Regions from separate parts of the Photobacterium sp. Alg240-V54 genome, predicted to be linked through region 1. Evidence: predicted binding sites of a transcription regulator. Region 1 holds the regulator's gene; each other region holds the start of a gene.
What was found. Region 1 encodes CRP, which controls carbon source genes, mostly activating them, when cyclic AMP is high. Its sites were predicted from a motif close to TGTGANNNNNNTCACA; they were not measured.
Positions count from the first base shown of each region.

Region 2: a site for CRP is predicted at 2,055-2,070, ahead of nagE (N-acetylglucosamine-specific PTS transporter subunit IIBC). Genes of this name have one in related genera too.
Region 3: a site for CRP is predicted at 2,922-2,937, ahead of cdd (cytidine deaminase). Genes of this name have one in related genera too.

Region 1 covers NZ_UNRL01000005.1:194,667-198,836, reverse strand. Annotated here, with positions in the region: gene G6R09_RS14400 (phosphoribulokinase) at 1-772, shown strand, start outside; gene G6R09_RS14395 (OsmC family protein) at 833-1,237, opposite strand; gene crp (cAMP-activated global transcriptional regulator CRP) at 1,620-2,252, shown strand; gene G6R09_RS14385 (hypothetical protein) at 2,435-2,629, shown strand; gene G6R09_RS14380 (DUF1338 domain-containing protein) at 2,695-3,489, opposite strand; gene astD (succinylglutamate-semialdehyde dehydrogenase) at 3,530-4,170, opposite strand, start outside.
Region 2 covers NZ_UNRL01000002.1:332,107-336,276, forward strand. Annotated here, with positions in the region: gene nagA (N-acetylglucosamine-6-phosphate deacetylase) at 1-1,112, opposite strand, end outside; gene nagB (glucosamine-6-phosphate deaminase) at 1,132-1,932, opposite strand; gene nagE (N-acetylglucosamine-specific PTS transporter subunit IIBC) at 2,190-3,659, shown strand; gene G6R09_RS07025 (beta-N-acetylhexosaminidase) at 3,836-4,170, shown strand, end outside.
Region 3 covers NZ_UNRL01000004.1:297,746-301,915, forward strand. Annotated here, with positions in the region: gene purT (formate-dependent phosphoribosylglycinamide formyltransferase) at 1-740, opposite strand, end outside; gene G6R09_RS13080 (DMT family transporter) at 917-1,792, opposite strand; gene cdd (cytidine deaminase) at 1,925-2,812, opposite strand; gene G6R09_RS13090 (CidB/LrgB family autolysis modulator) at 3,039-3,725, opposite strand; gene G6R09_RS13095 (CidA/LrgA family protein) at 3,722-4,066, opposite strand.

The DNA.
Region 1 (4,170 bases):
CATTAACGCTGCATGGCTAGAGGGTGATAGCTTCCACCGTTTTACACGTCCAGAAATGGACTGTGAAATTCGTAAAGCTAAAGAGCAAGGTCGTCATATCAGCTATTTCGGCGCAGAAGCTAATGATTTTGAACAATTAGCTCACTTTTTCAAACAATATTCTCAAGATGGCAGCGGTAAGTTTCGGCGTTACTTACACACCTTTGATGAAGCGGTGCCTTATAATCAAATGCCCGGTACGTTCACTCCGTGGCAACAGCTCGCTGAAAATACTGATGTATTATTTTATGAAGGTCTACATGGTGGTGTCGTCGACGGCGATATTAATGTCGCTCAGCATGTTGATTTACTCATTGGAATGGTACCCATTGTTAACTTAGAATGGATTCAGAAAATTATTAGAGATACTCGCGATCGCGGTCATTCTCGTGAAGCAGTAATGGAATCAATTGTCCGCTCAATGGATGATTATCTTAATTACATCACCCCGCAGTTTTCTCGTACTCATATTAACTTTCAACGGGTGCCTACCGTTGATACCTCCAACCCTGTCAGTGCTAAAGGCATTCCAAGTTTAGATGAAAGCTTTGTGGTGATCCGTTTTCGCGGTTTGAAAGACGTTGATTTCCCATATTTACTCTCCATGATCCAAGGGTCATTTATGTCGCGCCATAACACGCTGGTTGTTCCTGGCGGAAAAATGAGTTTTGCGATGGAATTAATTATGCGGCCATTACTAGAGCAATTAATTGAAAACGGCAAAATCGCCTAGTGGTTGAACTTGGTATTAATTAACGGTCGCTGTTATCAGCAACCGTTAATGAAAATAGCGTTATGCCATAACAATTTCATAGCTATGACTAAGTTCGACGCCTTTACCCAGCATTAAACATACTGAACAATATTTTTCGAGAGAATCAGCAACTACTTGACTCACTTTGTCATCATTTAAATCATGACCTGTCACCACAAAATGTAACTTAGCTGCAGTAAACAATCGTGGCGCTTGCTCACGACGTTCTGCTGAAATTTGTACTTCACAACCTGTAATCTGCTGCTGTAGATCCTGTAACCCACTCACCACATCAACCGAGCTACACCCACCCGCAGCCATTAACACTAATTCCATTGGGCTCGGCGCTTTATCACCACCATTACCATCTAGGACAATACTATGTCCTGATGATGACTGACCGACAAAAGTCATATTTTCAACCCATTTTACGCGTGACTGCATTTTTATCTCCTTTAGCTATATTATTTAGATTTTAGCCCTATTTTTGTTGATAATACCATCAATGTAAACGTTATTTGTGGTGTTTAATATTAATTTCGTTGCGTATTCAAATAGGCACAATTAGCCAATAAATCCATCTTCAAACTATGCTATTGGTAACTAACTCACAACGATGTGATCACGTGCACACTTATCTCTCATAAATGAGTGAATCAGCTAGATCAATATCAAGAAAAAACCTAAAAAAAAGGATACACTCTTACTAAGTTCAAGTTAGCTTGCAGCCCAGCAGCTGAGTGAATAACCCTACCATCAAAAAGTTTTGTTGAGTTATCGTCACAGAACATATTGTTGGGCAACACATGCAGAGGAAGTTAGTAATATGGTTCCAGGTAAACCGCAGACAGATCCAACTTTAGAGTGGTTTCTTTCCCATTGTCACATTCACAAATATCCATCAAAGAGCACGTTAATTCACGCAGGTGAAAAAGCAGAAACTTTGTATTACATCGTGAAGGGTTCTGTTGCTGTATTAATCAAGGATGAAGAAGGTAAGGAGATGATCCTTTCTTACCTAAACCAGGGTGACTTTATTGGTGAACTCGGCTTGTTCGAAGAAGACCAAGAACGTACAGCTTGGGTTCGTGCTAAAAGCCCTTGTGAAGTTGCAGAAATTTCATTTAAGAAATTCCGTCAGTTAATTCAAGTTAACCCAGATATTCTAATGCGTCTATCTGCTCAAATGGCATGCCGCTTACAAGTGACAAGCCAAAAAGTAGGTGACCTTGCATTCCTTGATGTGACTGGTCGTATTGCACAGACACTACTTAATCTGGCAAAACAACCGGATGCAATGACACACCCTGATGGCATGCAAATTAAGATCACCCGTCAAGAAATTGGCCAGATCGTAGGTTGCTCTCGCGAAACAGTGGGTCGTATATTGAAAATGCTGGAAGAGCAAAATCTTATTTCTGCTCACGGCAAAACAATTGTGGTTTACGGTACACGCTAATTATTTAGTATCGCCGTTATCCTCAATGAAACCGCAGCTGATACCTGCGGTTTTTTTGATCTTAGCGTTTATCTACCAACATCGAAAAGCAATCATTGATGACGTTAATATTTCTGTTAAATTTTCATTTGTAATCGCATTCATTCATGCTACATTTCGATCACAAATGGATTTAACAATCAATGATGGTCAATATGGATATTGAACGCTTTTCAGCTAACAGTTACACCACCGTACCCGGCGTGTTAACGGGTCAGCCAACAACCATTGAAATGACAGGGTTTAGCGATAGCCGCTGCTACCTTGAGCAACAAACGGGATTACGTCGCTGCCCTGCTGATGAATCTGGCGTTTGGGCTTCACCGCTAGATAACTGATCACTTAAGCAGCACTTGCCTAAGTGCTGTTTTATTATCGCAGCTCTTTCACCACCAACACCTAGCTAGCTATTGGTACTCTCAAAGATTTTATCCGCCGACGCCGTTACAAAGCCGCTATACAATTCACCATTGGGTTGTGGGTAGCGTTTAGCGAATTCGTAAAATCCACCAGGGATGGAATGAACCCCATCTCTAAAGCTCACTCCAACCTCATCCGCCATGGTTGCTGATTGCTCTAACATTACTGTTGCATCACCTTTAATTTCACCACCAGCCTGATTAATCACAAACTGGTTATGACGTAATAAGTGATTAATCTGTTCTAAATCGGTAAATTGCTCAAGTTGATTGATACTGACCGTAAAATGATTAGCGCCAAAGCCATGCGCTGCAACCCAAGCAGCATACTCACTTTCAGCGGCTAAGAATTGATAGCTTGTAAAATCCAATTGCCATGGACGCCCACCATAAACAAAATCAGGGTTGCGAAAATAGTCATCATCGACTTGATCTAACAGACTACGCACCATAAGTTGTAACTCTGCCGAACAACTGCCTAACTGTAATTCACTAATAAAGACTTTGGGTAATTGAGGATCAGGATGCATGAAATATTCAGCGTACAGTTTTTTCGTCTCAAAATGGTATTTCGCTTGCGGCTGGTAGCCAAAAGCAATAAACGGCGCGGCGACAACCGCTAAACTACACTTAGGTACGCCAAAACTGCGCAGTGCAATATGATCATTTAACAACGCCGCATCTTCGGTTAATAAGCGCTGTATTTGCACTGCTGATGGACATAACCGTTGACTATAGTCGTGCCATAAACCATCAAAAAGTTGCGTAATTGATTCCATAATCTACCCGCTTATTTAAACCATCATCAGTGTATATATCTTAGTTCAAGCTCACACCTGGCGCTAATTGAGACGGCAATTGCACTGATACATCTTCAACAGATGCCATCGGGTAAGCACAATAATCGGCGGCATAATAAGCACTTGGGCGTAGATTTCCAGATGCTCCTGGGCCACCAAATGGCGCATCACCACTGGCGCCAGTTAATGGTCGATTTCGATTCACAATTCCCGCTCTAATATGGTCAATAAAATACTGCCATTGCTGCTCATCTGTTGATATTAATCCTGCAGCTAATCCATAACGGGTTTGATTTGCACTGACCACTGCTTGACTAAAGTCATCATAACGACTGACTTGCAATAACGGTCCAAAGTACTCTTCATCTGCAGGCTCACTAACGGCACTGACTTCAATAATCGCAGGAGTAACGATTGCACCTTGGCCACGTGTCGCTGCTAACAAGGCTATGCCACCAGCCGCGATTAATTGCTGCTGATTGTCCAGCTGCTGATCGGCTGCGGTATTAGATATCAATGGCCCCATAAAAACGGCAGGCGTGGCAAATGGATCACCCACTGTCAATTGCGAGCTCACGGTTACCAAACGCGCTAATAGCTCATCACCAGCTTTTCCTGCCGCAATATATAATCGCCTCGCACAGGTACAACGCTGTCCGG
Region 2 (4,170 bases), on a different contig from region 1:
ACGATTGTCGCCTTAACGTTAAAGTCACGATCAAAAATAGCCAGGTTCGCAACCATACCATTTTTAATAGCACCCAATTTCTTATCAACACCAATGGCGCGCGCAGGATAAAGGGTAGCCATGCGAATCGCTTCGTCTAAGGCGATGCCTATGTGTTCGACACTATTTTGTACAGCTTCAATCATTGTCAGTGCCGAACCACCAAGTGTGCCATTTTCGTCAACACACTTACCATTCCGGTAATATACTTTTTTCCCTGTAAAAAGAAAGCTATCGATGTTAGCGCCTGCTGGAGCTGTGGCATCGCTCACTAAAACAAGGTGACTTTGCTTCATTTTATGTGCCATTCGAATATTGGCATAGTCGACATGGTAGCCATCAGCAATAACACCAGTATATATTTCGCTACTATCATAAATTGCGCCAACAAGACCTGGCTGACGATTTTCGATAGATGTCATGGCATTGAACAAATGGGTTGTGAAGCTAATACCAGCATCAAACCCTTGACGAGCTTGGGTATAGGTTGCATCACTGTGTCCTGCTGAAACGACAATGCCAGCAGCTACCAGTTGTTTAATATGCTCAGCAGTATTCATTTCCGGCGCTAAGGTGACTTTGGTTATAACATCTGCGTTCTCACACAGAAGATTGATCATCTCATCGGTTGCGGGGCGAATAAAGTCTGGGCGATGAATACCTTTTTTCAATACGTTGATGTAAGGGCCTTCAAAGTGAATGCCTAGTGATTGATGTTGGTATTGTTGTTGGTAAGTGCGTTGGGCTTGAATGGCTTGCTTCATGTCTTCATCAGCAGAAGTGATGAGTGTTGGCAGAAAGCTGGTACAACCGAATTTGAGGTTGGTGCGGTGCATGGTATCGATGGTGGCAGGGGTTATGTCGTTGTTGAACATCACGCCACCACAGCCATTGAGTTGTAAATCAATAAAGCCAGGGGTTAGGTTTGCACCTTGTAAATCAATTGTTTCTATATCATTTTTTATGTCGTTTTCAGGAATTACTGCGTGAATATTCACGCCGTCAATAATGACGGCGTGGTTATTCAGCACATCGCTACCTGTGAATACTCGACAGTTTACTAGCGCGTACATGAATTATCCTTTATGAGGATTAGATGTGTGTAATGTTCTCTGCTTCTAACTCTTGGAAGTACTTAACTGTTTTCACTTTAAGTTCTTGAGTTGATGGTTCATCACAGATGATCATTGATTTTGGATGAAGCTGAAGTGCAGAAACTGTCCATAGGTGGTTAACACAACCTTCAACAGCAGCTTGTAGTGCCTGTGCTTTGTTGTGACCTGTGATCAGAATCATTACTTCTTCAGAATCTAATAACGTACCAACACCAATTGTTAATGAGTACTTAGGTACTTGGTTGATGTCGCCGTCAAAGAAACGTGAATTTGCAATACGTGTTTCATGAGTTAGCGTCTTGATACGAGTACGAGAAGCTAATGATGATGCTGGCTCGTTGAATGCGATATGACCATCGTTACCCACACCGCCCATAAACAAGTTAATGCGGCCATAGGTTTTGATTTTATCTTCATAACGTTGGCATTCTGCTTGGTGATCTGTGGTATTACCGTCAAGCAGGTTAATGTTTTGTTCTTGCATATCAACATGGTTGAAGAAGTTGTTATACATGAAGTTACGGTATGACTCTGGATGATCAGCAGCCATGCCAACATATTCATCCATGTTGAAAGTAACAACATGCTTAAAGCTTACTTCACCAGCTTGGTATAGCTCGATAAGACGCTTGTAAGTTGCTAGAGGTGTACCACCAGTCGGTAGACCTAATACAAATGGACGTTCTGCTGTTGGTTGGAACTTATTGATACGATCTGCAATGTAGCGAGCAGACCATAGACCAACATCTTGAGCGTTATTAAGCGGGATTAGTCTCACGTTGACACCTCTTTGAAGATAGTTAAAACAGGAAAAATCTGAGCGGCATAGCGCCTTTGTTTCGAATGATAAAATAAGTTTTATGATCGAGCTAGCAAAATCACTCAGTTCTAACCTCGGTCGGTGATTAAGATCACAAATGATGATGTTTTAATTTGCGGAGCGAAATAAAATTCATAAACTGCAAAGGACAAAAAAGCGATGGCAAAAAAAAGCTATCACTATCGCATCTAAGAAAACCATAGGGGGAACTAAGGGTGAATATTCTTGGATATTTTCAAAAAGTAGGTAAAGCACTAATGGTGCCAGTTGCAGTACTTCCTGCAGCGGCGATTTTAATGGGTATCGGCTATTGGGTTGATCCGTCAGGTTGGGGTGCTAACTCTGCAATTGCAGCATTCTTAATTAAAGCGGGCTCTTCAATTATCGACAACATGTCAGTATTGTTTGCAATTGGTGTTGCATACGGCATGTCTAAAGATAAAGACGGTGCAGCTGCACTGGCAGGTTTTGTAGGTTACACAGTAGTAACTACATTGCTATCGCCAGCAACAGTGGCAATGATTCAAGGTATCGACGCAAGTGCTGTTCCAGTTGCTTTTGCGAAGATTAATAACCAGTTTGTTGGTATCTTGGTTGGTATCGTATCTGCTGAAATCTACAACCGCTTCTCAAATGTTGAATTGCATAAGACATTAGCATTCTTCAGTGGTAAGCGTTTAATTCCAATTCTAACCTCTGTTGCAGGTATTGGTATTGCGGCAGTATTACTGTTCGTATGGCCACTTGTTTACAACGGTTTAGTTAGCTTTGGTGAAAGTATTCAAGGTCTAGGCGCTGCAGGTGCTGGTATCTATGCATTCTTCAACCGTCTATTGATTCCTGTTGGTCTACACCACGCACTGAACTCAGTATTCTGGTTTGACGTTGCAGGTATTAACGACATTCCTAACTTCCTAAGTGGTCAAGGTGTTCCTGGCGTAACAGGTATGTACCAAGCTGGTTTCTACCCTGTAATGATGTTTGGTCTACCAGGTGCAGCGTTAGCGATGTACCACACAGCTAAACTTAAGAATAAAGAGCGTACAGCGTCATTATTAATTGCTGCTGGTTTTGCATCATTCTTCACCGGTGTTACTGAGCCGCTAGAATTCGCATTCATGTTCCTAGCTCCGCCACTGTATGTTATCCACGCAGCATTAGCAGGTATCTCAGTATACATTGCAGCTTCAATGCACTGGATGTCAGGCTTCGGCTTCTCTGCAGGTCTTGTTGACATGGTATTGTCTGCACGTAACCCACTAGCAGTGAACTGGTACATGTTGATTCTTCAAGGTATCGTATTCTTTGGTATCTACTACGGAATCTTCCGCTTTGCGATTGTTAAGTTCAATCTTAAAACGCCTGGCCGTGAAGACGACGAAGAAGAAACATCATCAGCTAAAGGTTCTGCTGAAACGGGTGAACTAGCGAAGCAATACTTAAAAGCGCTTGGTGGTCACGGTAACCTAGAAAACATTGATGCTTGTATTACGCGTCTACGTCTTACTCTAAAAGACAGTAGCCTTGCGAATGAAAAGACATTAAAAGCACTAGGTGCAATGGGTGTGGTTAAATTAGGTACAAATAACCTACAAGTTATCCTTGGCCCTCTAGCTGAAATCGTTGCTGGCGAAATGAAAAAAATTCCAGCATCAGAAGACCTATCAGCAGTAAAACTTCCATAATTACTTAAATTCTTAAGTAATTAAGCGACACACGAAATACCGCAACACTTTTAATTAGACCGGTCCTGATATTTTAGTTGTAAGATATCAAGACCGGCATTTTGAGTACCCAACTTTTGGGCTCTATATAGATTTTCCCTTCATTTTAAAGGGATATCGGGAGAAAGGAATATTTCATGACTATTAAACTTACGGCGTTAGCATCTTTCATTGCACTAGCAGTAACTGGTTGTGCAACACAAGGAAATGATGATGAAAAGGTTGTTAAAAAATTAGCAAATAACCTTGATGTTACTTATGAAATCGTTACTCAGCACGGTGCAGAAGAAGGCCTACAATGTAAGACGCTAGGCGCAGAGTGGGCATCTTGTGATCTAATTAATTTGACGCTGGAAAATAATGGTCCAGCAGTGACAGGTACTGACTGGAAAATTTACTTCAGCAGCATTCGTCAAATCCTTGAAGTACAAAACGACCAATTTAAAGTTACCCACGTAACAGGTGACCTTCA
Region 3 (4,170 bases), on a different contig from region 1:
TCCTCAGCCGCTTGTAGAGCAGCAGCAGACATTTGCTGTGGCTGCCATGATTCACGGTAATCACCATCTTGCTGGCGATGACCAATTGGAGCACAGAAATGGACACCATCAACAGCACGTACGGTTAGCAGTGTAATTTCATAATCAAAATCAACAAAGCCTTCCACAATCACACGCCCGGCACCCGCACGACCGCCTTCTTGCGCATAATGCCAAGCTGATTCAATATCGGCGGCGGTTTTGATCACGCTCTGACCTTTACCTGATGAACTCATGATGGGTTTAACTACGCATGGCATACCTACACGGTGAACAGAGGCTTCAAAATCGGCGTATTGATCTGAGAACTCGTAAGGGGAGGTTGGAATCGCTAATGTTTCAGCGGCTAGACGACGAATACCTTCACGGTTCATGGTTAGCTTAGTTGCATTCGCAGTTGGTACAACGTTGACACCTTGGTTTTCAAGTTCAACCAGAGTATCAGTTGCAATCGCTTCAATCTCAGGCACCACAAAATGGGGTTTTTCTAGTGCAATTATGCGTTTTAGAGCATTACCATCGAGCATATCAATCACATGGCTACGGTGAGCAACCTGCATTGCCGGTGCGTTCTCATAACGATCAACAGCAATGACTTCAAGCCCCAGGCGCTGACACTCAATAGCAACTTCTTTACCTAACTCACCAGAGCCAAGCAGTAATACACGGGTTGCATCAGAACAAGTAGCTGTACCAAACATTGATATTCCTTACGATTAATCATTAAAGGTGAAATCTGAAACCAATAATACCTTATTTTTATGTTTGCGCAATCGTTTGCTTTTTGATCTGGTTAAGACTTGAGCATCGCTCTGAATAAAAAAATGAATAAAAAAATGAATAAAAAAACCGCTTATTATAAGCGGTTTTAAAAAGGTTATTTTTTGCGATTTTCCCAGTGGGTAATAAAGGCGACCGAGAGAATAATTATCGCTGCGCCTAGCCAGAGCCGACCAGGAGGCGCCCAGCCAAACACCAACCAGCCACCTAATACGTTTAGCGGTAATTTGGCATGGTCAAATGGTTGTACAAACGAAGCATCAGCCACGGCATAAGCTTTTGCAATCGCCCATTGTGCTAAACCTGTTAGTAGGCCTGCTAGAATGAGCAGCCACCAGCTAAAGCTCACGGTTGGCATCGTAAAATCAGGGGCAGCTAACAGAAGGTTAAACGGCGTCATTAAAATAAGCAGGTACATCACGATAGTGGTTGGAGATTCATGACTCGATTGCTTTTTCACCATCAAAGAATAAGCCGCCCAGAACAATGCCGCCCCAACAGGCAATAAGGTTGCGATATTAAAATCTTCCGACCATGGCTCAAGAATGATCATCGCACCAGCAAATCCAGCTAGAGTCGCAAACCAGCGTGCTTTACCTACGGTTTCTTTAAGAATTAGCCCAGAACCAATAGTGGCAAATAGCGGTGAAATCATCAGCAACGCAATACCTTGCCAAATAGGTACCGGATAGGCCAAGGCCCATAGCCATAATTGAATGCCAATAACCGCAAAAAACACCCGTAAACAGTGTAACCAAAAGTGATTTGTTCTAAGCGATTGGCGAATACCGAGAGTACGTAGCCACGGCAGCATCGCGATCAGCGCAATGAAATATTGGATCAAAGCAACAGAGGTTGAAGGAACACCCATTTTGATACTAAGGTACTGAGCTAAACTGTTCACGATAGCAAACGCGAGTCCAGCTGTGAGCATCCATGCTGCGCCTTGCAAAGGATTGTGTGTTTGAGACATTGTCATTGGCTTCTAATAATAAGGTGGCAAGATGATACGCTTTTGATGTTTGATAGCCAACATTGTTCAAGTTTAGCTAACAAAAAACCGCCACGAAGGCGGTTTTTAAGTGTTTTTTAAACAATTGTCAGCTTAATAAGCAACATAGGTTAATTGCATATCAGGGTTCAGTGCTTCCAATAATGCTTGAGTACGCGCAAGCTGGCTTATTTTGCTTTCAGCACTTTCGACTAAAGCCGCTTCGACAATTTCAGAAAGCGGGTAGTTAGACATGTTCATATTAATCAATGCAACTTGCAGCGGTGGCAGGCTTGGGTTAAATGCTGCGTTTTCTGCATACATACCTTCAAACACACGACCGTCTTGAGCTTTTAATGCTACGCCACTGAAGTTTTTAGAATATGGCGCATGTGAACGGTTGGCCGCTTTACAAGCAGTAACAACCAATGCTGCATCTTCTTCGATATTAATACCGTTATCAATGTCACTTAATAAGCCATCTTTAATGCCTAAATCAAGTGGGCCAAATGAATCTGGTAAATATTGCTGTAATGTCATTGGTTCACGTTGTGGCAACTGAATGATCATATCGTTAGCTGAAGTTAATTCATTCATAAACTGACGACAGTGACCACATGGGCTGTAATTGATAGTGACATCTTTAATGCCTACTTCGCCCTTGATCCATGCATGGCTAATGGCTGACTGCTCGGCATGAATAGTACAACCCATACTCGCGTTTTCAAATTCCATGTTGGCACCAAAGTATAAGCGACCAGATGTACCACGCACTATCGCGCCAACATAGAAATTAGAAATAGGGACAACAGCATAAGAAGCAGCAATAGGAAGGAGAGCCAAGCGAAGTTCAGTATCAGTCATTTGAGTCGTTGATAATAAAAGTTCGAATTGCTCAGGACTAATTGTGGAATCGAAATCTGAAGCTTCAATAATAGGCTTTAACGCTGACGCCAATTCAGCAGGTAATAAGCTTAATGCTTTTATAACACGTGCGTGCATTGGGTGTTACTCCTTCATTGTTGATGGCAAAACATTCTATGTGAATCATATTCCATTGGAAGTGATCTTGATCACATTGTTGGTTTTGCCATTACACCTATTACATTTGTGAGAGAGGCGTCACACTTGTTATTGCAATCAACAATGCAATATTTCAATAGCTTAGCGAAAATCAATCACATTGATCAATTTGTGCTCAGTTGCAGGGTGATTGCAAGATTTGCGATCAAGCATGACCAAACAAGCGCAATAACAATGGGAACATCACCGGTGCTAATAAAGTTGTCATAATACCGCAAATCACCAACGCTAATGAGCTAAATGCCCCTTCTTGATAGTTTTCTTCCACCGCTTTTGCTGTGCCTAAGGCGTGTGAAACCGTACCAATCGATAAGCCTTTTGCTAAAGGATGCTTAACGCGAAACAGTTTCATGATTGGGTAGCCTAAAACCGCGCCAAATAAGCCGACAATAATGACCATCGCAGAAGTAATTGCTGGAATACCGCCAATTTGTTGAGAAGCCGCCATCGCCAGTGGAGTTGTGATCGATTTCGGTAAAATACTCGCAGCTAGTTGCGCATCAGCACCCATAGAAAATGCAATTGCAGTACCAAATGTCATCGATAATACGCTACCGACAAAACATGAGGTCAAAATTGTTTTCCACTTACTGCGAATTAAACCAATTTGTTGGTATAGCGGAAACGCCAATGCTACAACCGCAGGGCCCAATAAATAGTTAATCACTTCATTTTGGGCAAAATAAGTTTGGTAAGGCACTGCTAGCCACTTCAGCGCGACGATCATCACAATAAGCGTGATTAAAAGGGGGTTAAAAAAAGGGCTTTTTATTTTCATTGCTAGATAGCGTGCAGAATAGAAGCACACTAAGGTTGCCACTAACCAGATCATGAGTCTTTTTCCTTATGGTGTACCGCCAAGCCAATCACTATTAATACTATAATGGTGCTTCCAAGGGTGCTGGCAAAAATGATTGCCGCATTGTTTTCAATTACCCCTAAGTAATTCATTAAACCCACACCCACAGGCACAAATAACAATGCCATGTGTTTAATTAATAAATTACAGGTACTTTCCACCCACTCAGCACGGCAAATGCCAGTGACAAGGCTGAAAAAGAGGATAAATAAACCGATGATACTGCCTGGAACTGGTAATCCAGAATAGTGTTGAATGGCTTGTCCTAAAAAGAAACAAATCATAACGATAGCAAATGAGCGTATATAATTCATGGAGATTACAACTCTAAAATATTTAATTTATCATACAAATAAACATGATGATTGTCACACTAATTTTTTACGATTAATGAACTATATTTGTTTTGGTTTATAAA